Regions from separate parts of the Bacillus sp. N1(2025) genome, predicted to be linked through region 2. Evidence: a T-box and tRNA genes for the amino acid it is inferred to sense, from the RefSeq annotation. Region 2 holds a T-box; the other holds one or more tRNA genes.
What was found. The T-box of region 2 lies ahead of ACNFN4_RS01820 (valine--tRNA ligase). A T-box ahead of a tRNA ligase gene usually reads a tRNA of that ligase, here a tRNA-Val.
Positions count from the first base shown of each region.

Region 1: it has a tRNA-Val gene. The T-box ahead of ACNFN4_RS01820 (valine--tRNA ligase) is inferred to sense a tRNA for this amino acid. The anticodon was not compared.

Region 1 covers NZ_JBLTJB010000008.1:6,677-22,670, forward strand. The annotation lists gene ACNFN4_RS16420 (bile acid:sodium symporter family protein) at 1-854, shown strand, start outside; gene ACNFN4_RS16425 (alpha/beta hydrolase) at 843-1,595, opposite strand; gene feuC (iron ABC transporter permease FeuC) at 1,592-2,602, opposite strand; gene ACNFN4_RS16435 (FecCD family ABC transporter permease) at 2,604-3,611, opposite strand; gene ACNFN4_RS16440 (ABC transporter substrate-binding protein) at 3,631-4,587, opposite strand; gene btr (bacillibactin transport transcriptional regulator Btr) at 4,675-6,270, opposite strand; gene ACNFN4_RS16450 (exo-beta-N-acetylmuramidase NamZ family protein) at 6,408-7,652, opposite strand; gene ACNFN4_RS16455 (glycoside hydrolase family 3 N-terminal domain-containing protein) at 7,668-9,581, opposite strand; gene pbp4b (penicillin binding protein PBP4B) at 9,628-10,911, opposite strand; gene ACNFN4_RS16465 (PTS transporter subunit EIIC) at 10,930-12,297, opposite strand; gene murQ (N-acetylmuramic acid 6-phosphate etherase) at 12,425-13,354, opposite strand; gene ACNFN4_RS16475 (GNAT family N-acetyltransferase) at 13,454-13,930, opposite strand; gene ACNFN4_RS16480 (DUF523 domain-containing protein) at 13,949-14,401, opposite strand; tRNA gene ACNFN4_RS16485 (tRNA-Glu) at 14,582-14,653, shown strand; tRNA gene ACNFN4_RS16490 (tRNA-Val) at 14,657-14,732, shown strand; tRNA gene ACNFN4_RS16495 (tRNA-Thr) at 14,738-14,810, shown strand; tRNA gene ACNFN4_RS16500 (tRNA-Tyr) at 14,830-14,914, shown strand; tRNA gene ACNFN4_RS16505 (tRNA-Gln) at 14,919-14,990, shown strand; gene sigW (RNA polymerase sigma factor SigW) at 15,220-15,783, shown strand; gene rsiW (anti-sigma-W factor RsiW) at 15,797-15,994, shown strand, end outside.
Region 2 covers NZ_JBLTJB010000001.1:313,127-329,120, forward strand. The annotation lists gene ACNFN4_RS01770 (hypothetical protein) at 1-391, opposite strand, end outside; gene hemA (glutamyl-tRNA reductase) at 585-1,952, shown strand; gene ACNFN4_RS01780 (cytochrome c biogenesis protein) at 1,960-2,790, shown strand; gene hemC (hydroxymethylbilane synthase) at 2,825-3,766, shown strand; gene ACNFN4_RS01790 (uroporphyrinogen-III synthase) at 3,756-4,535, shown strand; gene hemB (porphobilinogen synthase) at 4,541-5,515, shown strand; gene hemL (glutamate-1-semialdehyde 2,1-aminomutase) at 5,544-6,833, shown strand; gene ACNFN4_RS01805 (LysM peptidoglycan-binding domain-containing protein) at 6,966-8,846, shown strand; gene ysxE (spore coat protein YsxE) at 8,880-9,902, shown strand; gene ACNFN4_RS01815 (hypothetical protein) at 9,916-10,107, opposite strand; T-box leader at 10,280-10,501, shown strand; gene ACNFN4_RS01820 (valine--tRNA ligase) at 10,560-13,202, shown strand; gene ACNFN4_RS01825 (bifunctional folylpolyglutamate synthase/dihydrofolate synthase) at 13,261-14,553, shown strand; gene ACNFN4_RS01830 (prepilin peptidase) at 14,693-15,445, shown strand; gene ACNFN4_RS01835 (SPOR domain-containing protein) at 15,572-15,994, shown strand, end outside.

The DNA of each region.
Region 1 (15,994 bases), on a different contig from region 2:
TTGCATTTATTACATTTACGGGCAGTCTGAGTGCCAATTTTCAATCGCTGAAGCGCAGTATCGAGAAGCCGCTCCCGATGATCATGGCATTGTTTGTTCTGCATATTTTCATGCCTGTTTTTGCATGGGGAAGCGGCCATCTGATTTTCAGCGGTGACCCTTTAACTGTGACGGGGCTGATTATGGGTGTGGTGATTCCGACCGGAATTACGAGTTTGATTTGGGCTGCGATGTATAAGGGAAATGTCGGATTGACGCTGTCTATTATCCTGGTTGATACCGTGCTTTCTCCTTTTATCGTACCGTTAAGCCTGTCTGTCCTGGCCGGGGCGAATGTTCAGATGGATGTGTGGGGAATGATGAAAGGGCTGGCGGAGATGGTGGTGATTCCGTCCATCGCAGGGATGATGGTCAACCAGTTTTCCCCGCCGGTAAGGACTCAGGCGATAAGCCGGTCGCTGTCTCCTTTTTCAAAAATCTGTCTGATGATTGTCATTGCCATTAACAGTTCGGAAATCGCGCCGTATGTCACGCACGTGGATATCAAATTTGCGGGCATCGCAGGCATGGTATTTTTTATTGCCATGACGGGTTATGCCGTGGCTTGGCTGATCGGAAGACTGATGAAGCGGAGCCAGGATGAAATCGTGTCTCTGATTTATACAGGGGGCATGCGCAATATCAGCGCCGGAGCCGTTCTCGCCGTGTCTTTCTTTCCGTCTCAAGTGGCGGTTCCGGTCGTCATCGGGATGCTCTTTCAGCAAATCCTTGCCGCTTTGTTCGGCTATTTGCTGAGACGCTTTGAACTTAAGCCGGTCGTGATGAAGTATGAAAAAAACCGCTCAGCTACGTGAGCGGTTTTTTCCGTACAGCCAGCTTAGTGCTGCATTGAATTGTCGTTTGAATGCTTCTTGATGGTGCACGGCGCCTTCTTCAACAGTGAAAGAGAGCTGAGATTGAGAAAAGCTTTTTTGCCTCAGGCTTTCATGCACGTCTTTATTTTGTCGGATCATGGTGTTTTGGATGTTGTTTTTATGCTCAGCTTCGCGGCTGCCTACAGACATATAGATACGCCGCCGTGCCGGACGCAAAGATGCGGAGCGGACATAATCTGCTGATTTTTCATACCAGAAGGAACCGGAAATACAGCCGATTCTGCCGAATATTACAGGCTTTTGTAGCATCGCGTATATCGAAAACAGTCCGCCTAATGACGCGCCGATCAGTCCTCTTGTTTCCGGATGTGCAGAAATGTGATGCATATCTTCTACAGTTGGAATGATGGCATCTGTCAGCTCCTCGAGAAAGAGCCTCCCTTTGCCGCCGAAATCATGAAATGCAGGGCTCAGGGAAGGCGCGGGCCACGGTGTGTACTCATCGAGCCTGTCAGCCGGTTTGATGCCGGCAAAAATCAATTCGGGAAGTGTTCCGTTCGCAAATTGGGATTCAAGCTTATCCATCTGTTCTAAAAACAAAGAACCCCCGTCCAGTACGTACACACAGGGTAAAGCCCCTGTTTGAACCGAATAGGAGGGAGGAAGATACACAGTGCATTCCTTTCCGTTTATCCGGTGTGCTGTAAGTGTGCCCCTCATGCATCCAGCCCCTTCTTTTGCTTAAACAGAAGAAAAAAGAAATAAGGAACGCCGAGAATCGCAAGAATAATTCCCGCCGGCACTTCTGAAGGCTGAAAGAATAATTTGCCCGCAAAGTCGGCGGATATGACGAGGAGCATACCGACCAATCCGCTGACCGGTAATGAGTATCTGTGCTCAATCCCGGCGAGCCTGCGGGAAATATGGGGCGCGATCAGCCCGACAAATGCCATGCTGCCCGCTGCGGTTACACATGCGCTGATCAAAGCGATGCAGGCAATGAGTAAAATCGTTTTTTCTTTATTGGTTGAAACACCGAGACTTTTCACCGTGTCCTCATCGAAACGAATGGTATCCAGCAATGACGTTTTCGCCATAAGAAGAGGAATGAACAAGATCAGCCACGGAAGGATCGCCGTAATGGTCATCCAGTTTGCCGACCAGATGCTGCCGTTTTTCCAAACCATCGCCATCTCATAATCCTGCGGGTCCATTTTTAATGAAAGAAATAAAGACAGCGCGCTGAATCCTGAATTCATGGCGATCCCGACGAGAATAATTCTGCCCGATTCCAGATGCCCCCGGTGCCAGGCGAAAATATAGATCAGCACGGCCGCCATCAATCCTCCGATGAGGCCGAAGACAGGCATACCCATCGCAGAGGCAAGTGCCGTCGCTTCAGATTGTCCCTGAAACAGAAGCATAAACGCGACGATTCCCGCTCCGGCTCCTGCATTAATACCCAGAATACCGGGATCGGCAAGCCCGTTTTTGGTAATGGCCTGAATAACGGCTCCGGCTATCCCCAATCCGAGCCCGATGGCAGCAGCCATGACAATGCGCGGCAGCCTCAGCTGAAACAGCAAAATGTCATATTGCGGATTCGGATGGATGCGGAAAAGCGTACTGAGCAGTTCACCCGGCTTTGCGGAAAAAGAACCGCTTGTCATGCTGAAATAGCTTACGAGCAATATGAGAGCAATCAGAATGATATAAATTCCGGCCATTTTACGCACCACGCTGATCCCCTCCTTTTCTTTTAATCAAATAAAGAAAGAAAGGAACACCGATGATAGAAGTGACAACTTCAATAGGCGTCTCAAACGGATAATTGATGAATCGGCTGGCAAGGTCGCAAAGGGTCAGGAAGACGCCGCCGATGATGCACGCGCATGGGATCAGCCTGCTGTAGTCCGATCCGACGAGAAAACGTGTGATGTGCGGAACGACCAAACCGACAAAGGCAATTTTTCCGGCGAGTGCCACCGAGCTTCCGGTCAATATGACAACGGCCGCCATCGCCATGAGTTTGATGGTTCTTTTCTGCTGTCCCAGACTTTTTGAAATGTCGTCTCCTAATGATACGGCAGTGACCTTTTTGCTGAGAATCATGGCCGTGATGATTCCGATCGCAAAAAACGGGACGGCCAGTTTCAAAAAATCAGGGTTCATTTGATGCAGTCTCGCACTGTACCAAAAACTGAGATCCTGCGAAATTTGAAAATAAATCGAAAGCGCAGCCGACAGACTGCTGAGAAGCATACTGGTCACCGTTCCGATAATGGCAAGCTGCACCGGGGTAAAACCGCCGGGAAGAATGGAGGCCAGCCCGAAAACAAGAGCGGCGCCGAATGCGGAACCGATAAACGAGTATATGATCATTTCAATGGATGTCGATTGAGGGAGCAATACCATGCAAAGGGTGATGATAAAAGCGGAGCCGTCCGACACACCCATGATCGAAGGCGAGGCCAGATAGTTCCGTGTGATTCCCTGCATGAGCGCTCCGGAAACAGCAAGGGCGGCGCCGATAAACATAGCGCCGGCAGCCCTCGGGATTCTTGAATGCCATATGATCTGATGGTCGGTATTCTCCGGATTAAAGTGCAGCAATGCGGAGAACACGGTATGGAAGTCAAGCTGCTTTGCGCCGTATAAAACGGAAAGCAGCAGTGACAGAACAATGGCAATCGGTGAAGCAATGATAATAATGTGTGTCCGCCGTTTTGCATACATGTGAAAAACCTACTCTTTATTAGTCTTGAGTCAATTTGTCAGCCGCAACCTGTAAGAAGCTGATTTTACTCCATGCGGTTCCGCCTTGGGCTAATGGGTCAATCGTATTGACGTATACATGGTCTTTTTTGACTGCCTTCAGGCTCTTCCAGATCGGATTTTTCTCTAAGTCTTTCAAAGCGTCCGGCTTATCTGCGTTTTCGTCATCAGAGAATTGTACGAAGATATGGTCAGGGTTCATTTCGCTTAATTTTTCAAGAGAAATCAGTTCCTGCGCTTTCGCCGCTTTGACTTCGTCCGGCGCCTTCAGGCCTAAATCACCGTAAAGCGTGGAGTTGAAATATACTTGTTCAGGATAAATATAAATATTGCCTTGTCTGATTCTGATGACCAGCGCGTTTGACTGTTTCGCTTTGCTGTTGATCTTTGTTTTTGTCTTTTTCAGGTCCTGTTCGTAATCTGCGATGATTTTTTTCGCTTTTTTCTCTTTATCTGTAAGCTGGGCGAGCAGCATCATGTTTTCTTTCCAGTTTGATGAGATATGAGAGACAGGGATCGTTTCAGCGGTGCCGCTCAATTTTTTCAACGTTTTTTCCGGGAATTTGGTTGATGCCAGAATGACGTCCGGCTGCAGCTCAAGAATTTTTTCCATGTTCGGCTGCATTTTTTCTCCCGTTGATACGGATTTATCTGTAATATCTTTAAACAGTTCCGGGAATTTGCCGGAGAAAGAAATTGCTCCTGCCGGATGAACGTCAAGCAATTTGGCGTCTTCCATTGATTCTACGCTGCCTGTAATGGCGATTTTGTCAGTCGGCGCTTTGACTTCATATGTTTTTCCTAGATATTCGATTTTCTTTTTATCTGAAGAAGCGTCCTTTCCTTTACTTGCTGTATCGGATGTTTCTGAGCTTCCGCAAGCCGCGGCCGTGAAAGCCAAAAGCAAAATCATGAAAGCGAATGCCAATTTCTTCATCTATTGTTCCTCCTGTTCAATTGATAACTATTATCAATTGGAATTATAGAGAATGAATTGGGATAAGACCATGGATAATTTCCGGCATTACCATGGACGATCTTCGGATAAAATGGAAATGCTTTGCTCGATCATCCGCTGATGTCCGCTTGGAGAATATTCAATCCACGGGTCAGATGAAATGGGAAACACGCGTTTATTGCTGACGGCTCTAAGGTTCTGCCATATCCCGGTCTGCTGAATCCGCTGAAAATAACGAAGCGTTTCCGGTTCTTTACAAGTGAAAAGCATGATGCAGTCAGCTTGGCAATCCGCCAGCATTTCCAAGGAAATCTTTTCGTCAGGAGCAAAAGATTCCGGTTTTGCGGAGGCAAAGCCTAAATCACCGAAGAAGACATCCTCAATACTGTTGTTATGGGCGATGTACATATTTTCTTTATATACACGGACAAATAAGAACCGCTGATGCCGCACGTGTTTAAGAGCATCTTTCGCTGAATGGGCGAGACTTTGATAAGCTTTAAGCCAGTGCCGCGCTTCCTGCTCTTCATTCAAATATGCGGCTGTGCGAAGAAACTGGTCTCTCCAATTCTCTTGAGCCGGAAGGTAAAAAACGTCAGTGATGTCATTCAGGCGCTGTTTTTCTTCTTCACTGACAGAATCAAGACTGAAAATGATGTCCGGAGCAGCTTGGGACAGCGTGTGCAGGTTCTCTTCCCAATTTGCATTATAACGGTAAGCACTCAGGTGAACCGGAATATCGGAAGAGAATTGTTTGTAATAATAGGCCGTCCATTTCGGGTGCAGCGCCGCAGCGTAAGGCACGTGATGCAGAGGAATCAGATGTCCCATCGTTTCTTTTCCGTACGCGGCCATTTTTATGCGCCTTTTTTTCATATAGCTTGTAGGTGAGCTGCCGGTATGTTTTTTAAAGATGCGGCTGAAATAAAATTCGTCCTGGTAGCCGATTTGATGAGCGATTTCCCGCAGTTTGCAGTTTGCCTTGGCCATCAGTTTTTTCGCATTGGTTATGCGGATGTCTGTGATATATTCAGTTACGCTCTGCCCGTATAGTTTTTTAAAGGTTTCACTGTAATGCTTGGGACTGATTCCCGCCATATGAGCGAGCTGGGTGAGCGTGATTTTTGTGTCGGACTGAGCATGTATGAATTGTTTTGTCTGTTCGATCGCCGCTTTCGTATTATTTTGATGGCATACTTTTGCGGCATAAAGGTCGTACATCAGCTGCTGAAAGTCGGCTGTATATTTCATTTTCTGCAATGCATCCGCCGATCGCACGTTTTCAGAAAGTGACTGAAGCCGGCTTGTCAAATGATCAACCGTTTGTATATTCATTTGCTGAAGTCCGTGGAAGATGTCTTCCCCGTTATCCGGAAGCATCGCTTCATCATCTGATGAATAGGAGAAAACACGGAGTCTGACGATATACAAATGGATGCCGCCTGACGATATAGGGGCAATATTGAATGTCTCATCACAAGGACAGATGTAGAGCGTTTCCTTCTGCAGCGGAAAGCTGTCTGTTCCGATATCAATTTGTCCCTCGCCTTTCACATGAAAGACCAATACGGGGGAATCAGTGAGCTGATGCTCTGACAGAAGGTCGGCTGTTTTTTTTACGGAGATGATATCAATGGGCTGAAAGAATAATGTGTTTTTCATGAGAAACCACCTTTTAGGAAACATTCATTTAAATGATAACTGTTATCAATGAAATTGTACCAAATAAATGAATGTTTTCCTATAAAAAGCGGAAATGTGAAATGCGTCAAAATGTTACACGTGTAACACGAATTTTGTCAGTATATGAGGTATTGTTTTCTTAGAGTTTTGAATTGGTCCAGCCGGCGTTGATATGTGCCGGTGATGTCTTCAATGGAAGCGCCTTTTTCTATTTTTTTGCGTACCCAGCCATTACCGATCAGCTTGTCAAAAGAGCCTGTCGGCAAGAACGAAAAGTCATTCGGATATAAGTCATGCATGGTTTTCAGAATGGAAAGCCCTGTTTTTGCCGCTTCAAATGTGTTTCTGTTTGTTACGTAGACTTGTACGCCGTGGCACAGCTTGCCCTGGTGCTTGGAGAAGCTGGGGATAAATGATGCGGCTCTGAAGGTGACGCCCGGAAGCTTGAGACTGTTCAGGCGTTCTTCGAGCTCGGTGCTTTTCATATAAGGCGCGCCGATCAGTTCAAACGGCTTTGTCGTGCCCCTTCCTTCGGATACGTTTGTGCCTTCGATTAGTCCTGTCGCCGAATATGCGAATATGCTGTCCGGGGTCGGGATATTAGGCGAAGGGAGGACGAACGGCAGGCCGGTATCTTCAATCGTCATCGTCCGCTTCCAGCGCTTCATTTTTACGACGGTGAGGTCGGCGCCAATATGAAACTCTTTATTGAATAAAAGAGCAAGCTCACCGATCGTCATGCCGTGCTTCAGCGGGATCGGATACAGTCCGACAAATGATGCGTAATCCGGTTCAAGAACCGGACCGTCCGGATTTCGTCCGCCTTGCGGATTCGGCCGGTCCAATACATAAAAAGGAATGCCTTTTTCTTTGGCCGCTTCCATGGCATAGGCCATTGTATAAATATAGGTGTAGTATCGCGTTCCGACATCCTGAATATCGAAAATCAGCACATCTGTATCTTTCAGCATGTCAGGCGTCGGTTTCCTCGTTTCCCCGTACAGGCTGTAGACGGGAAGTCCTGTTTTTTCGTCTATATAGGATGTGACTTTGTCTCCGGCCTGAGCATCGCCGCGGACACCGTGCTCCGGTCCGAATAATGCCGTCAATTGGATGTCTGGTGCCTCATACAGCACGTCAACGCTGCTTTTCAATGAATTGTTCACACCGGTCGGGTTGGTGATCAGCCCGACCCTTTTTCCCTTCAGTTCCTGTTTATAATCTTTCAGCAGGCGGTCGATGCCTGTTTGGATGCTTGGTTTCTTGGCGGTATGAAGGTTTCTGTCAGAAGCCGCCGAGACTGCCGTCATGGCACTGATGACGACTAATCCGGCAAGAAGCGCAGCCGTTTGTTTTTTCATGATCAGTCCTCCTTTTTAAAGCGGTTTTCCGGTCTTCAGATTGATACCGAAACCATAAGGATAGAGTGTCGTTCCCGGATGAGTGACGGAAGGAATGTCAGCGGGCAGCCTGCCTTGCGGTTTTGTCTGTCCGAATATCGCTTCAATGCCTGCCGGAATGTTTGGCTGGAGAAATTGTCCATCTGTATATCCTTTAAAGCCGTAGACTGCGATAAGGGCTTCAGCTTCTTCAAAGTTCGCAGCGTCATATGGATTACGCAGGCTCATCAGCACAAAGGGTTTTTGGTTCGATTGTGCGGCTTTCATGACGGCCCGCGGAAATGCAGTCGTCCACTTGCCGGGATCTGTGACGGAATCATCAATCACGCCGTCGTTTACGACAGGGTCATTTTTCACGACATAGGAGCCTGTAATCACGTAATCCGCGTCGGATACCAGCTTTTTGTGCTCATCATGAAAAGTGCGCTCGGCGAAGTTCATTTTACTGATGGTTACCGGCCGGATTTTTTTCTTCTTGATGAGCTGCCGAATGGTTTGTTCCATTGACGCTGTTTGATCTTCATAAGGAGCGGCAATGAGAACGCGGCTGTTCTTTTTCGGTTTGAATGGGAGCGTGCGGTTTTTGTTTTGTAAGACGGTGACGGACCTTTCCGCGATTTGTTTTTCAGCTTTCAGGTGATTTTTGCTGCCGACGGTTTTCTTTGCTTTTGAAATCTTCTTTTTCAGATTTGTCTCTTTCGGTGCGGGATATATCCCTCTTTTTATTTTCAGGGAAATGATGCGTTTCACCGATTTGTTAATTTGCTGAAGCGGAATTTCCCCTTTTTGTACCGCCTTTTTTAAAGCGGAATGAACCCGGGCAAAGCGGTTTTCCGTTTGCAACGATGTCACTTGGGCCGGCATCAGGGCAATATCGACTCCTGCTTTTACTGCCATGACGACCGCCTCTTCTTGGCCGAAATGATCGGCTATGGCTTTCATATTTAATGCATCCGTAACGATGACGCCGTTAAATCCCATTTCCTCACGGAGAAGATGAGTCATCACTTTTTTCGAGAGTGTGGCGGGTACGAGGATGTCTGAACCGTCCAGCTTGCTTTTATAGGTTGTATCGTCAAAAGCGGGAAATTGCACATGGGCTGTCATGATCATATCAGCTCCGGCCTGAATGGCCTTCCGGAACGGATAAAGTTCAATCTGACGCAGCCTTTCTTGATTGTGGGTGACAAGCGGAAGGCCGTAGTGGCTGTCGACATCCGTGTCGCCGTGTCCCGGGAAATGTTTGACGGCGGCAGCGACATCCTGCTTTTGCTGAGCCTTCATTGAGGCAAGGCCGAGTGAAGCTGTCAGATCTCGGTCTGAACTGAACGACCTGACGCCGATGACAGGGTTTCCGGGATTATTATTGATATCGAGAACGGGAGCGAAATTCGTATTAATGCCCAGTGCTTTCAGTTCTTTCCCGATAATGGCGCCGGTCTGGGACGCGTAGGCTGTTTTTCTAGCGGCTCCGAGCGCCATATTGCCTGGGAAATGAGTGCCTTCACCAAGTCTAGTTACGATGCCGCCCTCCTGATCAATGCTTAATAATAGCGGAATATCAGGGCTCGCCTTTTGAAAGGCATCTGTCAGGCGTACCGTTTGCTCAGTGTTTTTTACATTTTCTGCAAATAAGATAACGCCGCCGAACCGGTACTTTTGAATAAGCCCTGCGACTTCGTCATTCATTTGGGTAAGAGCCTCAGGTGATGACTGCCCCTTTTTTTGCCAATTGCGAAAATCAGGCATGAGCATCTGCCCTAATTTTTCATCTAATGTCATACGGGATACCGCTTGTTCCGCCTGTGACGGAATGTCCGGTTTTGTCGATGCATGATGCGTGCCGAAAACAATGAACAACAGTAATACAGCTGAGATGACAAGTTTCATGATGGTGCCCTCCTGCCGTCATAGTTTGGACAAAAGACATGGGTTATCATTCAATGGCTTCATAAATCGTTTTTATGACGCTGCCGTAGCTTCCGGTCGGGAAATGATCCCCTTCAAAAACATTCGGGTTTTCACCGGGACTGACGACGGGGGAATGCTTTTTATTGGTCAAAAGTGCGATCCCCAGCTTATAAGCGGGATCAATAATCGTGACGGTGCCGGTCCATCCCGTATGGCCGTATGCCTGCCTGCTTGCATAAGGGCCGAACATCCACTTCATATCCGGGCTGCCGTTTTTCCGCCAGCCGAGAGCAAAAGTCGGATCAGAGGATGCCGCCGTTGTGAACAAATCGGCCGTTCTTTTATTGAAGAGAGAAACGTGTTTATAACTGCCGCCGTTCAGCATGACTTGAAGAAGGACGGCCATATCATCAGCTCTGGAAAACAGCCCGGCGTGACCGGACACCCCTCCCATGGAGTAAAATGCTTTTTCATCGTGAACTTCCCCCTGCAGCGTATACGTCCTGATGTGAGGGAAATGGATGACTCCGTCACGTGTGTTGCCTAAACGTTCAGTAGCTGCGAATGCTTTTTCTTTAAAGCCTTTTTGCAGCGGATTGAACAGTGTGTGCGTCAGTTTCAGCGGTTTGTACAGTTCTTGTTCCGCATAGGCATCAAGGGTTTTTCCGGTTATGTTTTCAATGATGCAGCCGAGAAGCATGTAACCGATATCGCTGTATACGTGTTTTGTTCCCGGTTTGTATTCAAGCGGGATTTGGGTGAGAAAACGGATCGTTTTATCCCGTTCTTGTGAATACAAAGGGCCTGCGGTGTCCGGCTGATAGAAATAAAAGCTTGCCGGCAGACCGGATTGGTGCTGGAGCACATCGATGACGCGAATGCGGTCTTTTTCTTGAATCGGATCGCCTTTTCTGTCTTTGAAATCAGGAAGGTAAGCCGAGACTTTTTGATACACATCAAGCTTTCCCTGGCTGACGAGTCGCTGTAATGCAAAATTGGCCGCGTACATTTTTGTATTGGAAGCTAGATCAAACATGGTTGATGTTTTCATTTTTTTCGGACGGGTCAAAAGGGTGTTCCCGTCATATTTTTTGCTGTAGCCGTATGCTTTCTTTTTGATCACCCGTCCGTCCTTTACGACGACGAGGACGGCTCCGGGGAATCCAGCTGCGATGTCTTTTTCAATCATTTGATCAACCTTTCTGAGCTTTGCTGCGTCGTATAATTTGGATTGGGCTTCGGCTTTGTGCTGCGGCAGAAAAGAGAGGCTGATGACCATTGTGAGTATGGCGGCTGTCAGTGTTTTCATATTCTGATCCCTCCCGGTTTATTCAAATTCAGCAGCCATGTCATCCTTAAATCCGAACGCATAAGTAAACACAAAGCCCGCCGCGTAAGAGATGAAGAGACCGATGATATACAAAACGATTTGAGCCGGCTGTACGAGAAACGAGAGCGGAAGGCCGGAGACACCGATTGAAAAAGTAGCCACCTGAAAATGGGCTTGAAAGGCGCCGCCGATTCCCGCCCCTAAACACGCCGTCAAAAACGGCCGGCCGAGCGGGAGCGTGACGCCGAAGATGAGCGGCTCTCCGATTCCGAGCAGACCGGATGGAAGTCCTCCGCCGATCGCTCTTTTCAATGAGGCTTTTTTTGTTTTCATAAAGATGGCGAAGGCCGCCCCTACTTGACCCGCGCCTCCCATCGCGAGAATCGGAAGAAGCGGGTCATCTCCGATTGATCGGATTAATTCCAAATGTACGGGGGTCAAGCCTTGATGCAGGCCGGTGACGACAAGCGGCAGGAAGGCGGCTCCCAGTACAAACCCTGAGAGCACTCCCCCGACATTCAGCAGTGACAATAAACCTGATGTAATCAGATCAGAAATAAAACCGCCTGCAGGGATAAACACGACATATGTCACCAGCCCGGTGATAAGTAAAGACAATGTAGGCGTGACGATAATGTCGATGGATTGATGGACGTACTTTCTGATAAACCGTTCGGTATAAGCGATAAAAACCGCAGCGAAAAGAACGCCGATTAATCCTCCCCTGCCCGGGAGCAGATTCTCTCCGAACAAACTGATATTGGCGATCTCAGGGTTAAGGATCAATATGCCCGCAAGGCCGCCCATCGCGGGTGTCCCGCCGAATTCCTTCGCCGCATTGATGCCGACAAGGACGCCGAGGTAAGTGAACAAGCCTGAACCGATAACCGTTAAAATAAGTGCGATTTGGGATTCTTTCGGGAGCCAGCCGGCCTGAATGACGGCTTTCGTAATACCGGTGATTAAACCTGATGCAATGAGTGCGGGAATAAGGGGGATGAAGATGCTTGATATTTTTCTCAGAAACCGTGTGATGGGTGTGGTGTTTTTTCTGTTGAGATCGGCTTTTTTCCGTGAGGCGGCTTCTTTTAAATCAATGTTTTTTCCGGATGACATAAGTTTTGCGAAAGCGTCGGCGACATGATTGACGACACCCGTGCCGAGAATGATCTGCAGTGTTTCGGCTTCGACGACGCCTATTACCCCGTCAAGCTGTTTCAGTGCTTCAATATCCGTTTTGTCCTGATCTAAAGGTGTAATCCTCAGGCGTGTCATACAGTGGGTAAAGCCTGAAATATTCGATGAACCGCCGCAATTGTCCAGGACATCTTTGGCCAGTGATTGATAAAATGCCTCTTTGCTCATGGAGATCCTCCTTTGTCCGTGCGATTTTTCCCGGGGAGCTGTGCCTGAAACGCGTCCTAAAAGCGCCTGCGCCGATTATGAAAACGGCGCGGGCTCGTAAAAGCACATTATTTCCACCAAAGAACGATCAGCGTTCTTTTTCTTTTGAAACGTGCTGTTCAATGGCTTTGTCAATGAAGCCGTCTGATTCTTTGAGCAGTGCCTTCGCGTGTGTTTCGTCCGAATTCGTCTTCAGCATGACGATTGCCGTTTTGACATGGCTGCCTGCGGCCTCAAGCGTTTCTTTTGCCTTGTCGTACGGAACGCCCGTGATGCTTTGGATAATGCCGATTGCGCGTTCTTTCAATTTTTCGTTGCTGACATGAACGTCCACCATTAAATTTTCGTACACTTTGCCGCTTTTGATCATCACGGCCGTGGAAATCATGTTCAGAATCATTTTATGTGCCGTCGCCGCTTTCATTCGTGTTGACCCTGTAATCACTTCGGGGCCGACGACGACTTCGATGCTGTGATCGGCATAAGTGCTGATCAATGAGTGTTTATTGCATGTGAGCGCGACAGTTTTGGCGCCGATTGTTTTTGCGTATTTCAGCGCACCGGCCGCATACGGCGTGCGCCCGCTTGCCGCGATGGCGATCACGGTGTCTTCTGAGGTAAGTCCGATCGTTTTGAGATCGAGAGCGCCGGTTTCCTCGCTGTCTTCTATACCTTCAGCCGCTTGCAAAAAGGCGTCTGCCCCTCCGGCCATCAGACCGATGACGGTGTCGGGACTTACGCTGTATGTAGGCGGGCATTCAACCGCATCCAGTACACCGAGCCTGCCGCTTGTGCCCGCTCCCGCATAAATCAGCCTGCCGTTTCGCCGTAAGGACTGATGGGCGAATTGAACGGCAATCTGAATATCGGGCAGCACCTGCTGAACGGCTTCAGCCACTTTGAAATCCTCTTCGTTAATGATGCGGAGAATTTCCATCGTGTCTGCTTGATGGATTGAAGCGGTCTGCGGATTTCTGGTTTCTGTGGTCAATCTGTGAATGTTAAGCCGGTCTGTCATGATTGTACCCTCCCAAGTCGTTAATACTTGAAGTATATGGGCTTCTGAATAGATGTTTCAAGAAAAATCGGCAGGGATGAGATGGATAATCAAGCGCTTTCACAAAAAATGATGCAGAATGTGCTGTTCACCGATCGGGCCGATCCTGCGCCGCCCTTTATCAATAAAACCGGAAGACCGGTACAGGTTCTTTGCACGATGATTGCGATGGTTTACTGCAAGCACGATTTCATCACACCAAGGAAAGTAATTTGCGACAAAAGCGGGGAGCTGCAGCATCGCTTGTTTGGCATAACCTTTTCCCTGATGCGGTGCATGTAAGGACAGCGCACTCAGCAAAATGGCAGACACATTGTTCGAATACGGGGCAATGGTTTCTTTTGAGGTATGTAAAATAAAAAAACCGACGGGGCGGTCTTCTTTTAAAATGACTGTCGGGTAGCGATCCCGGATGACAAGAGCCTGCGGCAGGACATCTATCGGCAGAGCTGTGAACTTTTTATCTTCTTCACTCAGCACAAACCCGTTAAGCCCGTCTGCATGCTCCGGTTTATAAAAGGACAGGGCTACATCCATGATATCTACTCTCCTTTTTTATAATTGATCCAATTCATCTTCTGATAGAACACGGCAGCCTGCCCGTTTTAAAAGAGCGGAAGTGATGCCGTCTCCGAGTATTTTTTTTCCTGAGAAAGTGCCGTCATAGATAAAGCTGCTGCCGCAGGACGGGCTGTTTTCTTTAAGGATGACCGTTGCGGCGCCTATTTCTTTTGCGTATGCTAACGTTTTTTCCGCGCCGTCCATATATAAAGCCGTAACGTCTTCGCCTGATGCCGTTACGATTTTTGCTGTTCCGTTCAGCACGTCTTCGCCCGTGCCGCCGATGATTTCCGCCGGTTCGCGGGGAGTGGTGAAGCCGCCCAAAAGTTCGGGGCAGACCATAACAGCTTTCTTTTCTTCTACGAGTCTGCGGATTTTTTCCGAAGCGGCGTGAGAGCCGTTATACCTGCATTCGATACCGCCGAGACAAGAGCTGACTAAGATCATCTGTGTCCATTCCCTTCAATATTTTGATACTTTCATCATAAATGAAATAAGAGAGGAGGGATGAGTTTTTCAGTTAAAAAACGGGTAAAAAAGTTTGAAAATAAAAAAAATAATTTTTCTCTTTACAAATGGGGTACAACCTGTATATAATAACTTTTGTCAGCTCGACGCGGACATAACGGCCCGTTGGTCAAGCGGTTAAGACACCGCCCTTTCACGGCGGTAACACGGGTTCGAATCCCGTACGGGTCATATGGAGGATTAGCTCAGCTGGGAGAGCATCTGCCTTACAAGCAGAGGGTCGGCGGTTCGAGCCCGTCATCCTCCACCATATTTGCCGGCCTAGCTCAATTGGTAGAGCAACTGACTTGTAATCAGTAGGTTGGGGGTTCAAGTCCTCTGGCCGGCACTGTTTTTCAAAAAAATACGGAGGGGTAGCGAAGTGGCTAAACGCGGCGGACTGTAAATCCGCTCCCTCAGGGTTCGGCAGTTCGAATCTGCCCCCCTCCACCATTTTTGGGCTATAGCCAAGCGGTAAGGCAACGGACTTTGACTCCGTCATGCGTTGGTTCGAATCCAGCTAGCCCAGTATCAGACACCTTTTGCATAAAGGTGTCTTTTTTTATCAGCATTTTGTTTCGATTTCTGATTGTTCATCAGATATACTATTTTTAAGCTGCTGTTAAGGCAGTATATTCTGTATTTTCCATCTACACCCTGCCTGAAATTTGGTAAAATAAATGTAATAAAAAAATGAAACCTTTTAAAACAATCAACGTATAGATACAGACCGGTGAAGGGCAGAGGTAAGATAAAACATGGAAAACCTGATTAAAAAAAGAATCAAGCAAGTCAAAAAAGGCGATCAAAATGCGTTTGCAGAAATCGTTGACCTTTATAAAGATAAGATTTACCAGCTTTGCTACCGCATGCTCGGCAATGTTCACGAAGCGGAAGATATTGCGCAGGAAGCTTTTATCAGAGCGTATGTCAATATCGACAGTTTCGATATCAACAGAAAGTTTTCAACGTGGCTTTACAGAATTGCGACCAACCTGACCATTGACCGCATCCGCAAGAAAAAGCCTGATTACTATCTGGACGCAGAAGTAGCGGGAGCAGAAGGGCTGACGATGTATTCGCAGATCGCCGCGGACGGGGTTCTCCCTGAAGACGCCGTATTGTCATTGGAGCTGTCGGACACAATTCAGAAAAAGATTTTAAAGCTGCCTGACAAGTACAGAACGGTTATTGTATTAAAGTATATTGACGAACTCTCTTTAATTGAAATCGGGGAGATTCTGAATATCCCTGTCGGCACCGTCAAGACAAGGATACACAGAGGCAGAGAGGCTCTTAGAAAACAATTGAGGGATCTTTAAGTGGGGTGATGAAATGAGCTGTCCTGAACAGATCGTGCAGCTTATGCATAAGCATCTTGATGGAGATATCCTTCCTGAAGATGAAAACGTATTAAAACAACATTTGCAGTCATGCGGGAATTGCAAACGGCATTTTCATGAAATGGAGAAATCCGTAGCACTCGTCCGAAGCACATCGCATGTCACGGCCCCTGCTGATTTTACTGCCAAA
Region 2 (15,994 bases):
CGGACTCCAGCCACGCCGTAATTTGTTTAAAGAAGTATAAAAAGAGGGAAAAACCAATCATGGCAACCGCTTCGTATACATATTCTTTTCTGGCTGCCGCAAATAAGGAGAATCCGAAGACGAAGAGAATCATTTCAAAATCTCCCGGCCACCATGAGAGCTCAGGTTTGGCGAAAAAGTGTAAACCTATGCCGAAAAGAAGCATGCCGATCAGGACGTGAGGCCCGGCCGCTTCCTTTTTGCCCTGATACAAGAGCACAGCGCCCAAGAGCATAAGGAGCACCGGCCATTCCCCCTGATTCGCAAACAGGTGAACCTGTCCGCTCTGAAGCCATGCGAATAATGAAGCGGCAAGCAGAAGTCCCGGTAATAAAATTGATGTTTTTTTCATCCTGTCACCTACCCGCAGTAAAGGATTTTTAGTATGATGATTAAGTGGAAACGAGCTTTTTATACTATAGCATAACATTTTTGAAATCTGTTCACATTTTCCCGAAGAAACTATGTTATAATTATTATAAATAATAAATTCTATGTTAGAATGATTATAAATAAATTGCGATGTACGGGGGTGCATGAAAGCGATGCATATTCTTGTTGTGGGAGTAGATTATAAATCCGCCCCTATTGAAATACGCGAAAAAATAAGTTTTCAGCCGGATGAGCTTGCAGAAGCGATGCTCCGTTTAAAAGAAGAAAAAAGCGTTCTTGAAAACATTATCGTGTCAACCTGCAACCGCACCGAAATATATGCGGTGGTCGACCAGCTTCATACCGGCCGTTATTATATAAAGACATTTTTATCCGAATGGTTCTCGCTGCCGAAAGAAGAGCTGTCTCCGTTTCTGAAATTTTATGAGAGCGACGCGGCGATCGAGCATTTATTCCGTGTGGCGTGCGGCTTGGATTCCATGGTCATCGGAGAAACGCAAATACTCGGCCAGGTCCGCTCGAGCTTTAAAACGGCGCAGGCAGAAAAGACGATCGGCACCATTTTCAATGAGCTGTTTAAACAGGCGGTGACCGTCGGCAAACGCACGCATGCCGAAACCGATATCGGCGCCAATGCCGTTTCCGTCAGTTACGCCGCCGTTGAACTCGCGAAAAAAATCTTCGGCTCATTGTCAAATAAGCACATTTTGATTCTCGGTGCGGGAAAAATGGGCGAGCTCGCCGCAGAAAACCTGCACGGTCAGGGCATCGGCAAAGTAACGGTCATCAACAGAACGTTTTTGAAGGCAAAAGCGCTTGCTGACCGTTTCTCCGGAGAAGCGCGCAGCTTAAACCAGCTTGAACATGCACTTGCTGAAGCTGATATTTTAATCAGTTCGACAGGCGCAAGTGATTTCGTCGTGTCTAAAGAAATGATGGAGAGAGCGGGCAGACAGCGGAAAGGCCGTCCGTTATTTATGGTGGATATCGCTGTGCCGAGAGATCTCGATCCGGCGCTGAACGATCTTGAAGGTGTTTTTCTGTACGATATTGATGACCTTGAAGGAATCGTTGAAGCCAACTTACAAGAACGCCGTGAAACCGCTGAAAAAGTCGAGCTGTTTATTGAAGCGGCAATTGTTGAGTTTAAGCAGTGGCTTAATACGCTCGGCGTCGTGCCGGTCATTTCGGCGCTGCGTGAAAAGGCGCTGTCCATCCAGTCCGATACGATGCAGAGCATTGAGCGCAAGCTGCCTCATCTGACGGTAAGAGAGAAAAAACTTCTCAGCAAACATACGAAAAGCATCATTAACCAAATGCTGCGCGACCCGATTCTGAAAGCGAAAGAGCTTGCGGCTGAAGCGGATTCAGATGAAAAGCTGAAGCTGTTTATGCAGATATTCGATATTGAGGAAGAGGCCAGCCGCCAGCTGGACAAAAGCCTGGATAACCGCCAGACGGTTCATTCGTTTCAAAAGGCAGAAGCAAAAACGGGCTTACGTCCGCTTGTAAGTGAGTGAGGGCTGTATGATTGATACAGCAATGGCAAGACTTAATGAAGCGACAATTGTTATTTATGCAGTAAGCGTCCTTTTTTACTTTATAGATTTTCTTCAACACAACCGGAAGGCTGGGAAAATGGCCTTCTGGTTGCTTTCTATTGTCTGGACTCTGCAAACCGTCTATCTTTCTTATTTCATGTGGCAGACGGGCAGATTTCCGGTCTTGAATATTACAGAGGCCCTTTACTTTTATGCGTGGGTGCTTGTCACGCTCTCACTTGTGGTCACGCAGATTCTCCGCGTTGATTTTATCGTGTTTTTCACGAATGTCATCGGTTTCTCGATGATTGCGATCCATACGTTTTCACCGACGGATCAGCATTCGGCCGCTTTTTCCGGCCAGCTGGTCTCAGAGCTTTTGGTCATTCATATTACAATGGCGATTCTGTCTTACGGCGCTTTTTCCCTTTCTTTTGTCTTTTCGCTTCTTTATCAGTTTCAATATTCTTTATTAAAGAAGAAAAAGTGGGGAAAATGGCTGTTGAGAATTGAAGATTTGTCAAAACTTGATTATATGGCTTACGTTTTAAATGTCATCGGGGTTCCGATGCTGCTGTTGAGCCTGATATTAGGCGTGATCTGGGCGTATGTGTCGCTGGAAACGCTGTACTGGTTTGATTCAAAAGTGCTCGGTTCGTTTATTGTGCTGCTTTTATACAGCTACTATTTATATATCAGAATGATTAAGGAACTGCAGGGAAAAGTGGCGGCGTTATGGAATTCAGCATGTTTTCTCGTGCTGATGATTAATTACTTCCTGCTCGGAAGCCTGTCGCAATTCCATTGGTTCAGTTAACGCACGCGCCCAAACAGATTCGGGAGGAAAGAAAATGAGAACGATTAAGGTAGGTTCCAGACGGAGCAAACTGGCTATGACCCAGACAAAATGGGTGATTAACAAACTGAAGGAATTGAACCCTTCCTATAACTTTGAAATCCGGGAGATTGTCACAAAAGGCGACCGCATCCTTGATGTTACACTGTCAAAAGTGGGCGGCAAAGGTTTGTTTGTCAAAGAGATTGAACAGGCGCTGCTGCATCAGGAGATTGATATGGCGGTTCACAGCATGAAAGACATGCCCGCCGTTTTGCCTGAGGGTCTTGTCATAGGCTGCATACCGAAACGTGAGGATCCGCGTGATGCGCTGATTTCAAAGGGGCATCAAAAGCTGGACGGCATAAAAGAAGGGGGCATCATCGGCACCAGCAGTTTAAGAAGAAGCGCCCAGATTCTTGCTGAACGCCCTGATCTTACAATTAAGTGGATCAGAGGCAATATCGATACGAGACTTCAAAAGCTTGAAACGGAAGATTACGATGCTATTATTTTAGCGGCTGCGGGACTTTCGAGAATGGGCTGGAAAGATGATGTCGTATCTGAATTTCTCGAACCGGACCGCTGTCTGCCTGCGGTCGGCCAAGGCGCTCTTGCCATTGAATGCAGAGAGTCGGATGAGGAGCTTTTGAAGCTGTTTGCGCAATTTACCGATGAGTATACGCAGCGCACGGTGGCAGCCGAACGGGCTTTCTTACACGCGATGGAAGGCGGCTGCCAAGTGCCGATAGCCGGGTATGCGTCCGTCAATGACCGGGATGAGGTTGAATTGGTCGGTCTTGTCGCGTCTCCGGACGGAAAGACGATTTATAAAGAAACAGCGGCGGGACATGATCCGGAAGAAATCGGGAAACGCTGTGCGGCGATGATGTCTGAAAAAGGAGCCAAAGCATTAATCGACAGCGTGAAACAGGAGCTCGATCAGGATGGCAAATGACCTTCCTTTACAAGGAAAGACCGTGCTTGTCACCCGGAACAAAAGACAGGCCGCACCGTTCCGAAAAAAAGTGGAGGCGCTCGGCGGAACGGCTGTTTCCGCTTCGCTGATCGCTTTTCAGGAAGCGCTCCCGGATGAATGTGCGGACAGTCTCCGGGAAGACCTTTCTGAGCCGGGATGGCTTGTGTTTACAAGCGTAAACGGTGTCCGGTTCTTTTTTTCCTATCTTGATCGGCACGGTCTTGCGCTTTCGGGACGGAAAAAAATCGCAGCCGTCGGTGAAAAGACTGCGCGCGCCCTGAAAGAGCGGGGAGCCCGGACGGATGCGATGCCTGACGAGTATGTGGCGGAATGTCTGGCTGATACTTTAAAACGGCACGCATCAGCTGCCGAACCCATTTCAGTGATAAAGGGCAATTTATCACGCGATGTCATAAAAGCGGAGCTTGAGCCGCTTGGCTATCAAATAAGGGAATGGGTGTTATACAATACCATTCAGGATGAAAAAGGCATGGACGAGCTGAGACGGGCTGCATCCCGCTCTCATTTTGATTTTATTACGTTTACCAGCTCATCGGCGGTGCATACGTTTATGCACGCGGTCGGAGACGGAGAAAAAGCGTGGGAAAACAGCGGTGCGAGCTATATCAGCATCGGCCCTTTGACAGAGAAAGCGCTCTTGGAATACGGGATCTCATCCCATGTGCCTGACATCTATACGATTGAAGGCATGCTGGACGTCATGTGCAGCATGTCGGGAAAGGATTGATAATGATGAATCAAACATTTAACAGACACCGCCGTTTGCGCGCGAACGCTGAGATGAGAGATTTAGTAAAAGAAACACGTCTTCACCCTTCAGATTTTATTTACCCGTTATTTGTCGTTGAAGGACTTGAAGGAAAAAAAGAAGTTCCTTCCATGCCGGGGGTTTATCATGTATCACTCGATTTGTTAAAGGATGAAATGGCTGAGCTGATATCGCTCGGCATTAAGTCAGTCATCGTTTTCGGCGTGCCGGAAGAAAAAGACGCCTGCGGAACCCAGGCTTTTCACGATCACGGCATTGTGCAGAAAGGGATTGCTGAAATTAAAAAGCATTATCCTGAAATGATCGTAATCGCTGATACGTGTCTCTGTGAATACACGGATCACGGCCATTGCGGCGTCGTGAAAGACGGAGAAATCCTCAATGACGAGTCGCTTGAACTGCTGGCGCAGACAGCCGTCAGCCAAGCCAAAGCCGGCGCTGACATCATCGCTCCTTCAAATATGATGGACGGTTTTGTCACAGTGATCAGGGAAGCGCTCGACAAAGAAGGATTCACGAATATTCCGATCATGTCTTATGCCGTGAAATATTCAAGTGAATTTTACGGTCCGTTCCGCGATGCGGCTGACAGCACGCCGCAGTTCGGAGACCGAAAAACATATCAGATGGATCCGGCCAACCGCTTGGAAGCGCTCCGTGAGGCTGAATCAGACGCGGCAGAAGGCGCTGACTTTTTAATCGTCAAACCGTCTATGTCATACTTAGATATTATGCGTGATGTGAAAAACCGCCATCACCTGCCGCTGGTCGCATATAATGTGAGCGGGGAGTATTCCATGGTGAAAGCGGCAGCCCAAAACGGCTGGATTAAAGAAAAAGAAATGGTGCTGGAAATTTTAACGAGCATGAAACGTGCAGGAGCCGATCTGATTATGACGTATCATGCAAAAGACGCAGCAAAATGGCTTGCTGAGTAACGATTTCATTTGACGGGAGCTGAGGCAGATGAGAAGCTATGAAAAATCAAAAGCCGCTTTTAAAGAAGCGCAGAAACTGATGCCGGGCGGAGTGAACAGCCCGGTGCGCGCGTTTAAATCAGTTGATATGGACCCGATCTTTATGCAGCGCGGAAAAGGATCGAAAATTTTTGATATTGACGGCAATGAATATATCGACTACGTCCTGAGCTGGGGGCCGCTCATTTTGGGCCACACAAATGACCGGGTCGTTGAAAGCCTGAAAAAAGTAGCCGAGAACGGGACAAGTTTCGGGGCATCTACTGAGGTGGAAAACGAACTGGCCAAATTGGTCATTGACCGTGTGCCGTCTGTTGAAATCGTGCGGATGGTCAGCTCCGGCACAGAGGCGACAATGAGCGCCCTGCGTCTGGCAAGAGGATATACCGGCCGCAACAAAATTTTGAAATTCGAAGGCTGTTACCACGGCCATGGCGATTCGCTGCTGATCAAAGCGGGATCCGGAGTGGCGACACTCGGCCTTCCGGACAGCCCGGGCGTGCCGGAAGGAATAGCAATGAATACGATTACCGTTCCATACAACGACTTGGAAAGCGTTGCACTCGCATTCCGGGAGTACGGTGAAGATATTGCCGGGGTCATTGTTGAACCGGTAGCAGGCAATATGGGCGTTGTTCCGCCGCAGGAAGGCTTTTTACAAGGACTTCGCGACATGACGGAACAGTATGGCGCGCTGCTCATTTTTGATGAGGTCATGACCGGTTTTCGCGTGGATTATAACTGTGCGCAAGGGTATTTCGGCGTGACGCCTGACTTAACGTGTCTCGGCAAAGTCATCGGCGGCGGTCTTCCTGTCGGTGCGTATGGCGGAAAAGCTGACATTATGGAACGAATCGCGCCGAGCGGTCCGATCTACCAGGCGGGAACATTGTCAGGAAATCCGCTTGCCATGACAGCGGGACTTGAGACGCTACAGCAGCTCACACCTGAATCTTACCAAGAATTTGTGAAAAAAGGCGATATGCTTGAAGAAGGCATTTCAAAAGCAGCTGCAGCACATGGCATTCCGCACACGTTTAACCGGGCGGGTTCCATGATCGGCTTCTTTTTCACAAATGAGCCTGTCATTAACTATGAAGCAGCCAAATCTTCTGATTTAAAGCTGTTCGCCAAATATTATAAAGGGATGGCCGACGCAGGCGTATTTCTGCCGCCGTCTCAATTTGAAGGATTGTTTCTCTCCACTGCGCATACAATGGAGGATATTGAAAAAACCATTGAAGCCGCTGAGAAAGTGTTCCAGGCGATCAGCCGCTGATACCGAAAAGCCGATGCAAGCAAGACTTGTATCGGCTTTTTTCAATGCCTCCATTATCATATTTTCCCGGATTGCGGCATACACCTTTAGTGACATCTAATTGTATGGATTAGATGAAAGGAGGATATGAACTTGCCGCATAATCACCGATTGCAATTTTCTGTTGAAGAATCAATCTGTTTCCAAAAAGGACAGGAAGTTTCTGAATTACTTTCGATTTCATTAGACCCTGACATCAGGGTGCAGGAAGTAAATGATTATGTCTCAATTAAAGGATCATTAGAACTTACTGGCGAGTACAACATAGATCACAGCAGTCATTTTGAAGAGCTTGATAGGGAGCTGAGGCATGTAGAGGAAGTGAGGGCGAGGGAGGATGGCACGGCCGAGCTCATTCATTGTTTCCCGGTGGACATCACGATTCCGAAAAATAAAGTGAGCCACCTCAATGATGTTTTCGTATTTATTGATGCCTTTGATTATCAGCTGACGGATTCAAGGATCTTAACCATTCAAGCTGATTTGGCAATTGAAGGGCTGCTTGAGGAATCCGAGCCAAAAGAGCCGGAGATCCCTTTGTACGTGGCGCCTGAATTTGCCAGAGAAGAAATGATCAATCTTGCCGGACATTATTCTGAGGACGAAAACGAACCAGAATTAATGATACGCCATGAGCCTGAAATACCTTTGACTGTATCAGAAGAAGCAGCACAAGAAACCGAGAAGAACGAGGAAGAAACTCCGCCTTTACTCAGGCAGGAGGAAGAAGAGCCGGAGACTGCTCCGATTCTGAGGGAACGGGAAGAAGAGCCGGAGACTGCCCCTATTCTGAGGGAGCGGGAAGAAGAAGAGCCGGAGACTGCCCCTATTCTGAGGGAGCAGGAAGAAGAAGAGCCGGAGACTGCCCCGATTCTGAGGGAGCAGGAAGAAGAAGAGCAAGAAACTGCCCCGATTCTGAGGGAGCGGGAAGAAGAAGCGCAGGAAGCAGCCCCGATTCTGAGGGAGCGGGAAGAAGAAGAGCCGGAGACTGCCCCGATTCTGAGGGAGCGGGAAGAAGAGCAGGAAGCAGCCCCGATTTTGAGGGAGCGGGAAGAAGAAGAGCCGGAGACTGCCCCGATTTTGAGGGAGCAGGAAGAAGAAGAGCATGAGACTGCCCCGATTCTGAGGGAGCAGGAAGAGGTGCCGAAACCTGTTTCCTTTACTGAGCCTCCTCCTCCCGTTTCCTTTCAACACGAAGAAGAGCCGGAAGAAGCTGAGGAGCCTGCAATCATGTCGGCTGTGAGGAATGAACCTGTATTTGAGGATGATTCAGCAGAAGTGCAGGAAGAGCCAAAAGATGATAACGAGCCGGTTTTCCCTGCGTTCACTCTGACTCCGCATGCAGAAAAACCAAAAATTGCGGAACAGCCCTTCCTTCAAAAAGAAGAGCAGCCAGAGGCCGAGCCGCTTCTCCGTCAGAGCGATCATGAGGCGGCAGAAGACGAAGATGAGCCTGCGGTTTTTCAAGAAGAGCAGGCGCCCGTTTATCGCGAGTTCGTTCCGGAACAGCAGGAAGAGGAGTTTTACAGCGCTCCTAAGCTGCTTGAAGAAGAGGCTCATGATGAAGAAGGGTTTGAAATTGAGGTAAGGAAGATGGCGCAGCCGGAGGAGGAAACCGGGAAGCCTCTCGATTTGTCATTTCAGTTTTCCAAACTGCAGCCTGAGGAGCCGGCGCAAGCTGAACCGCCTGAGCCGCTTAAGTCTGAAAGAAAGAATGAAGAAGCGGCACCGGGAACCGAGCAGAAGGAAAATGACAACTCTCATTACTTGACAAAATTATTTACAAGGGAAGAAGAAAAGTTTTCAAGAATGAAAATTTGTATCGTACAGCAGCAAGATACTATCGACCGGGTGTGTGAACGATATGACATAACATCCCAGCAGCTCATCAGAACGAATGCTTTATCGTTTGATGACGAGCTTGAAGAAGGTCAGCTTCTGTATATACCTGAATATAATAACAGCCATGCGTAAGCACAAAGAGGCCGTAAAAATGTGGTGAATGGAATGGAAGCAGTCCAATCAGTGCTTCAGGAATACGGGCTGGCGGCAGAGTATATTGAGCCTGTCAGCCCGCATGTTTGGAAGGTCTACTCAAACTACGGCATTTTTGCTTTGAAACAGCTCAAGCCGGCCCGCAGCAGTGAATTTACGGATCTTATGATTGAGATTGAGGAGAAGGGCTACCGATCATTTGTGCCGATCTGCCGCACGTATGCCGGCGATTTTTTTGCGGGAAGACAGACGGAGAATTCTTATTATTTAATGCCTTGGCTTCAGTACGATCAGGAAGAGGAACGGGATCAAAAACATGTTTACCTTTTTAAAGAGGTCGCGAAGCTCCATTCCGCGACTGTGCGGGACATCCAAATCCGGACTGAAGATATCAGCGGTTTTTATGAAGCAACGAAAAGAGATTGGGAAAATGATAAGCTTGTCTATGAACAATTCGCCGACCGGGCGGAAAAAGAGTGGTACCTTTCACCTTTTGAACTGCAGGCTGTTACGTATCTTACAGAAACGGTTTCCGCCGTCAATTTTGCTCTGGAACGTCTGGAAGAATGGTTTGAGGCGGCAAAGGACCATGACAAGACGAGAGCGGTGATCAACCACGGCAGCTTATCGAGCCGCCACTTTCTGTATAATGATGCGGGATCGGGCTTTTTCACGAATTTCGAGAAAGCTGCGCTGGGCCCTCCGCAAAACGACCTGCTTGGCTTTTACTCCAGAATGTTCAGAAGCTATCCGAAAGCATGCCCGGAGTGTCTGGACTGGTTTTATACGTATCACAAATCATTCCCGCTCCGTGAAGCGGAAATCAGCCTGTTTCTCAGCTATATGGCTTATCCGTCCGCCATGTACAAAGTGCTGAAACGGTATCAGACCGGCCAAAGGGGCTCTGAAAAAGAAGAGTGCACGCAATTATTAAGAGCGTTTTGGCAGATGAAAAATGTTGAGCCTTTTCTCATGAAGGTTCATCAGATTGAGCGGGAGAAAAAAATAAAAGCGGAAAACGAGTCCTCTTCATAACGGGACTCGTTTTTTATATCCATTCCAAATGCAGGGCGCACGCTAAAAACAGCAGGATGGCAAGCAGCAGGACATCAAAAGTCGTCGGGAAGAAAATCGTCCTGATCCCCTGAAAGATCGTAATCGGGATAATGACTTGCACGGATACAAGGCGGACCTGTCTGGCCCACTGGGGGAGCGAATAAGAATTGAATTTTTTTCTCACGGGCAATTCCTCCTCACATTCGCCTTTCTATGTATCGTATGTAAGGGAAAGGGCGGGGTGCATGCCCATTTATGTATGACGGCAGCGGTTTTTGGAAAAGATGATTGACGAATCAAAAACACTTTTACTATAATAAAGAACATAATAAATAAGATCATGAGCTGATATAAATACACCTGCTTTGAACGGGAAGAGTACAAGAAAGACGCATGAAGAGAGAGAAGCTACTGTGCTGAAAGGCTTCTTATGCCGTCTCATTGGAAGGTCGCCCGGGAGCATAATTTCTTGAACATACAGTAGAGAAATTCGGGCCGCACCCGTTATCCGTTTAAGTGCATGAACAAATCTGTTCATGAAAAAAGGTGGTACCGCGAAAGAGCTTTTCGTCCTTTATCAGGATGAAGGCTCTTTTTTAGTTGCTCAGCCATTTCTAAACATGCTGGAGGGTTATCATGGATACAAACGAACAAACAATGCCGACAAAATATGATCCGTCTGCGATTGAAAAAGGCCGCTATGATTTTTGGCTGAAAGGAAAATATTTTGAAGCGGGCGGCGATCAAACGAAACAGCCGTATTCTGTCGTCATTCCGCCGCCGAACGTGACGGGCAGGCTGCACCTCGGACATGCGTGGGATACGACGCTGCAAGATATCGTTACGCGTATGAAACGCATGCAGGGCTATGACGTGCTCTGGCTTCCGGGCATGGATCACGCCGGCATCGCCACTCAGGCAAAAGTCGAAGCGAAACTCCGCGAACAGGGCACAAGCCGTTATGACCTCGGCCGTGAAAAGTTTTTAGAAGAAACGTGGAAGTGGAAAGAAGAGTATGCTGATTTCATCCGCAGCCAATGGGCCAAGATGGGACTCGGACTCGATTATTCACGCGAACGTTTCACTCTTGATGAAGGGCTGAACAAAGCCGTGCGGGAAGTATTCGTCAAGTTGTACAAAAAAGGCTTGATTTACAGAGGCGAATATATCATCAACTGGGACCCTGCCACAAAAACGGCTTTATCCGATATTGAAGTGATTTACAAAGACGTACAGGGCGCGTTTTATCATTTGCGCTACCCGTTAGCAGACGGTTCAGGCTCAATTGAAATCGCGACCACCCGCCCGGAAACAATGCTTGGCGACACGGCTGTCGCGGTTCATCCTGAAGATGAGCGCTACAAGCACTTAATCGGCAAAACGGTGATTCTGCCGATTACAAACCGCGAAATTCCGATCGTCGGCGATGATTATGTTGATATGGAATTCGGATCAGGCGCCGTTAAAATCACGCCTGCCCATGACCCGAATGACTTTGAACTCGGAAACCGCCACAATTTAGAGCGGATTCTCGTCATGAATGAAGACGGAACAATGAATGAAAAAGCGCTGCAATATAACGGTATGGACCGGTTTGAATGCCGTAAAAAACTCGTCAAAGATCTTCAGGAATCCGGCGTTCTCTTTAAAATCGAAGACCATATGCATTCTGTCGGACACAGTGAGAGAAGCGGCGCCGTTGTTGAGCCGTACCTGTCCACACAATGGTTTGTCAAAATGCAGCCGCTGGCCGATGCTGCGGTTGACCTTCAGTCAAAAGAAGAGAAAGTTCACTTCGTTCCTGACCGGTTCGAGAAAACGTACCTGCACTGGATGGAAAATATCCGTGATTGGTGTATTTCCCGTCAGCTGTGGTGGGGCCACCGCATCCCGGCTTGGTATCATAAAGAAACAAAAGAAGTGTACGTCGGCCTTGAGGCGCCTGAGGACAGTGAAAATTGGGAACAGGATTCAGACGTGCTTGATACATGGTTCAGCTCCGCGCTTTGGCCGTTTTCTACAATGGGCTGGCCTGATGAAAACGCTGAAGACTTTAAGCGGTATTACTCAACCGATGTTCTTGTAACGGGATATGACATCATTTTCTTCTGGGTATCCCGGATGATTTTCCAAGGTCTTGAGTTTACCGGCGAGCGTCCGTTCAAAGACGTGCTGATTCACGGCTTAATCCGTGACGAGCAGGGCAGAAAAATGAGTAAATCCCTTGGGAACGGCGTGGACCCGATGGATGTCATCGACAAGTACGGAGCGGATTCCCTGCGCTATTTCCTGGCAACCGGAAGTTCACCGGGACAGGATCTCCGTTTCAGCTATGAAAAAGTGGAATCCACATGGAATTTCGCAAATAAAATTTGGAACGCCTCCCGTTTTGCATTAATGAACATGGACGGCATGACGTATGACGAGCTTGATCTGTCCGGTGAAAAATCAGTTGCTGATAAGTGGATCCTCACAAGACTGAATGAAACGATAGAAGACGTAACACAGCTTGCGGATCGTTATGAATTCGGTGAAGTCGGACGCCACCTGTACAACTTTATCTGGGACGATGTGTGCGACTGGTATATCGAAATGGCGAAGCTTCCGCTGTACGGGGAAGATGAAGCGGCGAAGAAAACAACCCGTTCTGTTCTGGCATACGTGCTTGACCAGACGATGCGTCTTCTTCACCCGTTTATGCCATTCTTAACGGAGGAAATCTGGCAGCACCTTCCTCATGAAGGCGAGTCAATCACGATCAGCTCTTGGCCGGTTCCGGTGCCCGAACATACGGATAAAGAGGCAGCGGCGGATATGAAACTGCTCGTCGAATTAATCCGTTCTGTCCGCAATATCCGGAGCGAAGTCAACACGCCGATGAGCAAGCAGGTTGAGCTTTACATTAAAACATCTACGGAAGACATTGCCGGCCGCCTTGAGAAGAACCGTTCTTACGTTGAACGCTTTACGAATCCGAGCACGCTGAAAATCGGGACGGATATCACTGCGGCAGACAAAGCGATGACAGCGGTCGTCACCGGAGCGGAAGTCATTCTGCCGCTTGAAGGGCTGATTAACATTGATGAGGAGATCGCCCGTCTGCAAAAAGAATTCGACAAGCTGACAAAAGAAGTCGAACGCGTTCAGAAAAAACTCGGCAACGAAGGATTCATTAAAAAAGCTCCTGAACATGTCATTGAAGAAGAACGCGGAAAAGAGAAAGACTACACGGCAAAACGCGAAGCTGTCCGGCAGCGGATTGCAGAGCTGAAAGGCTGATAAAACAGCGGGGCGGTTTCCTAAGAAACCGCCTTGTCGTATAAAAGAGGGGATTTCATTGTTTAATACGTACAAAGAAGCGATCAGCTGGATTCACGGCAGACTCAAGTTCGGCGTTAAGCCGGGCCTTCTCCGTATGGAAAAGCTGATGGAAAAACTGGAACACCCGGAAAAGAACATTCGCGCCATTCATGTGGCGGGCACAAACGGCAAAGGATCGACCGTCGCTTTTATCCGTTCCGTGCTTCAAGAAGCCGGTTATACGGTCGGCACGTTCACATCGCCTTACATTATTACGTTTAATGAGCGTATCAGCGTCAACGGCACGCCGATTTCTGATGAGGAATGGAGAACGCTCGTTAATGACATAAAACCGATAGTCGATGAGCTTGATAAGACCGATGCCGGAACGGTGACAGAATTTGAAATCATTACAGCGTGTGCATTTTTATATTTTGCGAAGCGGGCTGATATCGATTTTGTCATTTTTGAAGCGGGGCTCGGCGGCACATTTGATTCAACCAATATTGTGAAACCGCTCCTGTCGGTCATTACAAGTATCGGACATGACCATATGGCCATTTTAGGCAATACCATCGAGGAGATCGCCGGGCAGAAAGCCGGTATCATTAAAAATTCCATTCCGGTCATTACGGGCGTCAATCAGCCGGAAGCACTCGGCGTTATTGAAGCGGAAGCCGAAAAAAAGCAGGCTCCGTATCAGTCACTATATAAAACGTGCAGACTGTTTAATGAAGCGGCGCTTCCGTCCGGTGAAAGCTTTTCGCTGGAAACGGAAACGAAATGCTATGAAAACATTCAAACGTCGCTGATCGGCATTCACCAAAGGCAGAATGCGGCATTGGCGATATTGGCCGCTGAATGGATGAATCGTCTGGGAGCCGCAGTCATTTCTGAAGAAGCAATGCGAAACGGTCTGGAAAAAGCTTCATGGCCGGGCCGGTTTGAACGTCTTCAAAGCCGCCCTTTAGTGTTTGCGGACGGCGCGCATAACGAAGAGGGCGTTGAAACGCTGACAGAAACGATCAGGCAGCGCTTTTCCGATAAAAACGTTCATGTCGTATTCAGCGCATTAAAAGACAAACCGTATCAGGAAATGATTAAAAAGCTTGAAACCGAAGCGGACTCTATTCACTTTGTATCATTTGACTTTCCGCGTGCTTCAAGCGCCGAAGCCCTTTACAATGCAAGCAGTCTTGCGGCTAAGAGCTTCGATGAGAACCCGGACAGTGTGAAAGAATGGATAGAACAAAAAGACGGGGCGGATGATGTCATCATCATTACCGGCTCCTTATATTTTATTTCAGAAATGAGAAAGCGGCTTATCTGACAGCCCCTCGGATGCCCGGCAGACCCTTTTCCGGTTTTGCCGGGTGTTTTTATGCTGAAAATATATTTTCAGCCATTTCAGTCATGGTGTTTTTCTTTGCTATAATCTGAGCCAGATTGATAGTAAAGGTGTGGTCTGAGTGCTTTTGATTCTGTTTTTTCTCGGCTTGATTTTCGGTTCTTTTTTTTATACAGCAGCGTGCCGTATCCCGCTGCGAATCTCGGTTATTTCGCCGCGTTCAGCCTGTTCGTTTTGCCGCTTGCCGCTCTCCTGGGGGGAACTTGTGCCCGTCGTTTCCTATATTCTGCAAAGAGGCAGATGCAGAAACTGCCGTGCGAAGCTGTCGGTTATGTATCCGGCGGCGGAATGCTGGACGGCGTGTTTATTCACTGCTGCAGGCATTCATTTCGGTTTCTCAAAAGAACTGTTAGTCGCGCTGTTATTTCTGTCTCTGCTCATGATTGTTACTATGACGGATCTGCAATATATGCTGATTCCTGACAAGGTTCTGCTGTTTTTTCTTCCGCTTTTCATCGCCGGCCGTATGTTTTCTCCGCTGGATACATGGTATGCAGGGTTTGCCGGAGCCGTTTGCGGATTTTTTCTGCTTGTTTTTATCATGTTTGTCAGTAAAGGAGGCATCGGCGCAGGTGATGTGAAACTGTTTGGGGTGATCGGCCTGCCGCTCGGCGTGAAGCTCGTGCTCATTGCATTCTTTCTTTCCGTTATGATCGGAACCGTATACGGTATGTGCGCCGCAGCCCGGGGCAGGCTTGGTAAAAAGCAGCCATTTCCGTTTGCGCCGGCCATCTCAGCCGGGAGCGCTTTGAGTTATTTATACGGTGAAGAGCTGTTTTCGTTTTACATCAAGCTCGCTTCAGGCGGGGCTTGAAAAATTTGGCGAACGTTTTTTGGACAAGACGACAAAAGTCTTGTTCTTTTTTTTTTCGCCTATGCTAAAGTGTGAACCATGATCAGTTCAAGGTACGGCCAAGACGAATGCAAGGGGGAAGAGACGTTGAAAAAAAGGAAGAGCAAAAAGCACAGCAAAGCCAAAAATAATGCCCTTAAAGTAACCATTAACGGACAAGAAGAAACGATGTATGGACAAGAAGATGTGAAAGAAGGCGGGGAGAAAACCGTCACATTTTCAAATTGGGAGGAAACAAAAAAGGCGGAGCAAGAGACTGCCGCATCCCATGAAGATCCGAAAGAAGAAGATTTCAATTGGGACCATGAGAAGAATTCTGAGGTATTTGAAGATGACCCGAAAGTCGTTCCGCCATACCAGAAGAAAAAAAACGGCCCTCATTTTCCGAAAAAAAAGCAGCCGTCTTCTCCAGTTAAAAAAGCGGTCACGACAATTGCCGTTGCGGCTGTTTTAGGCACCGGGCTCGGTCTTGTCGCCTTAAATATGTCGGGAAGTAAAGAAGCCTCCGCT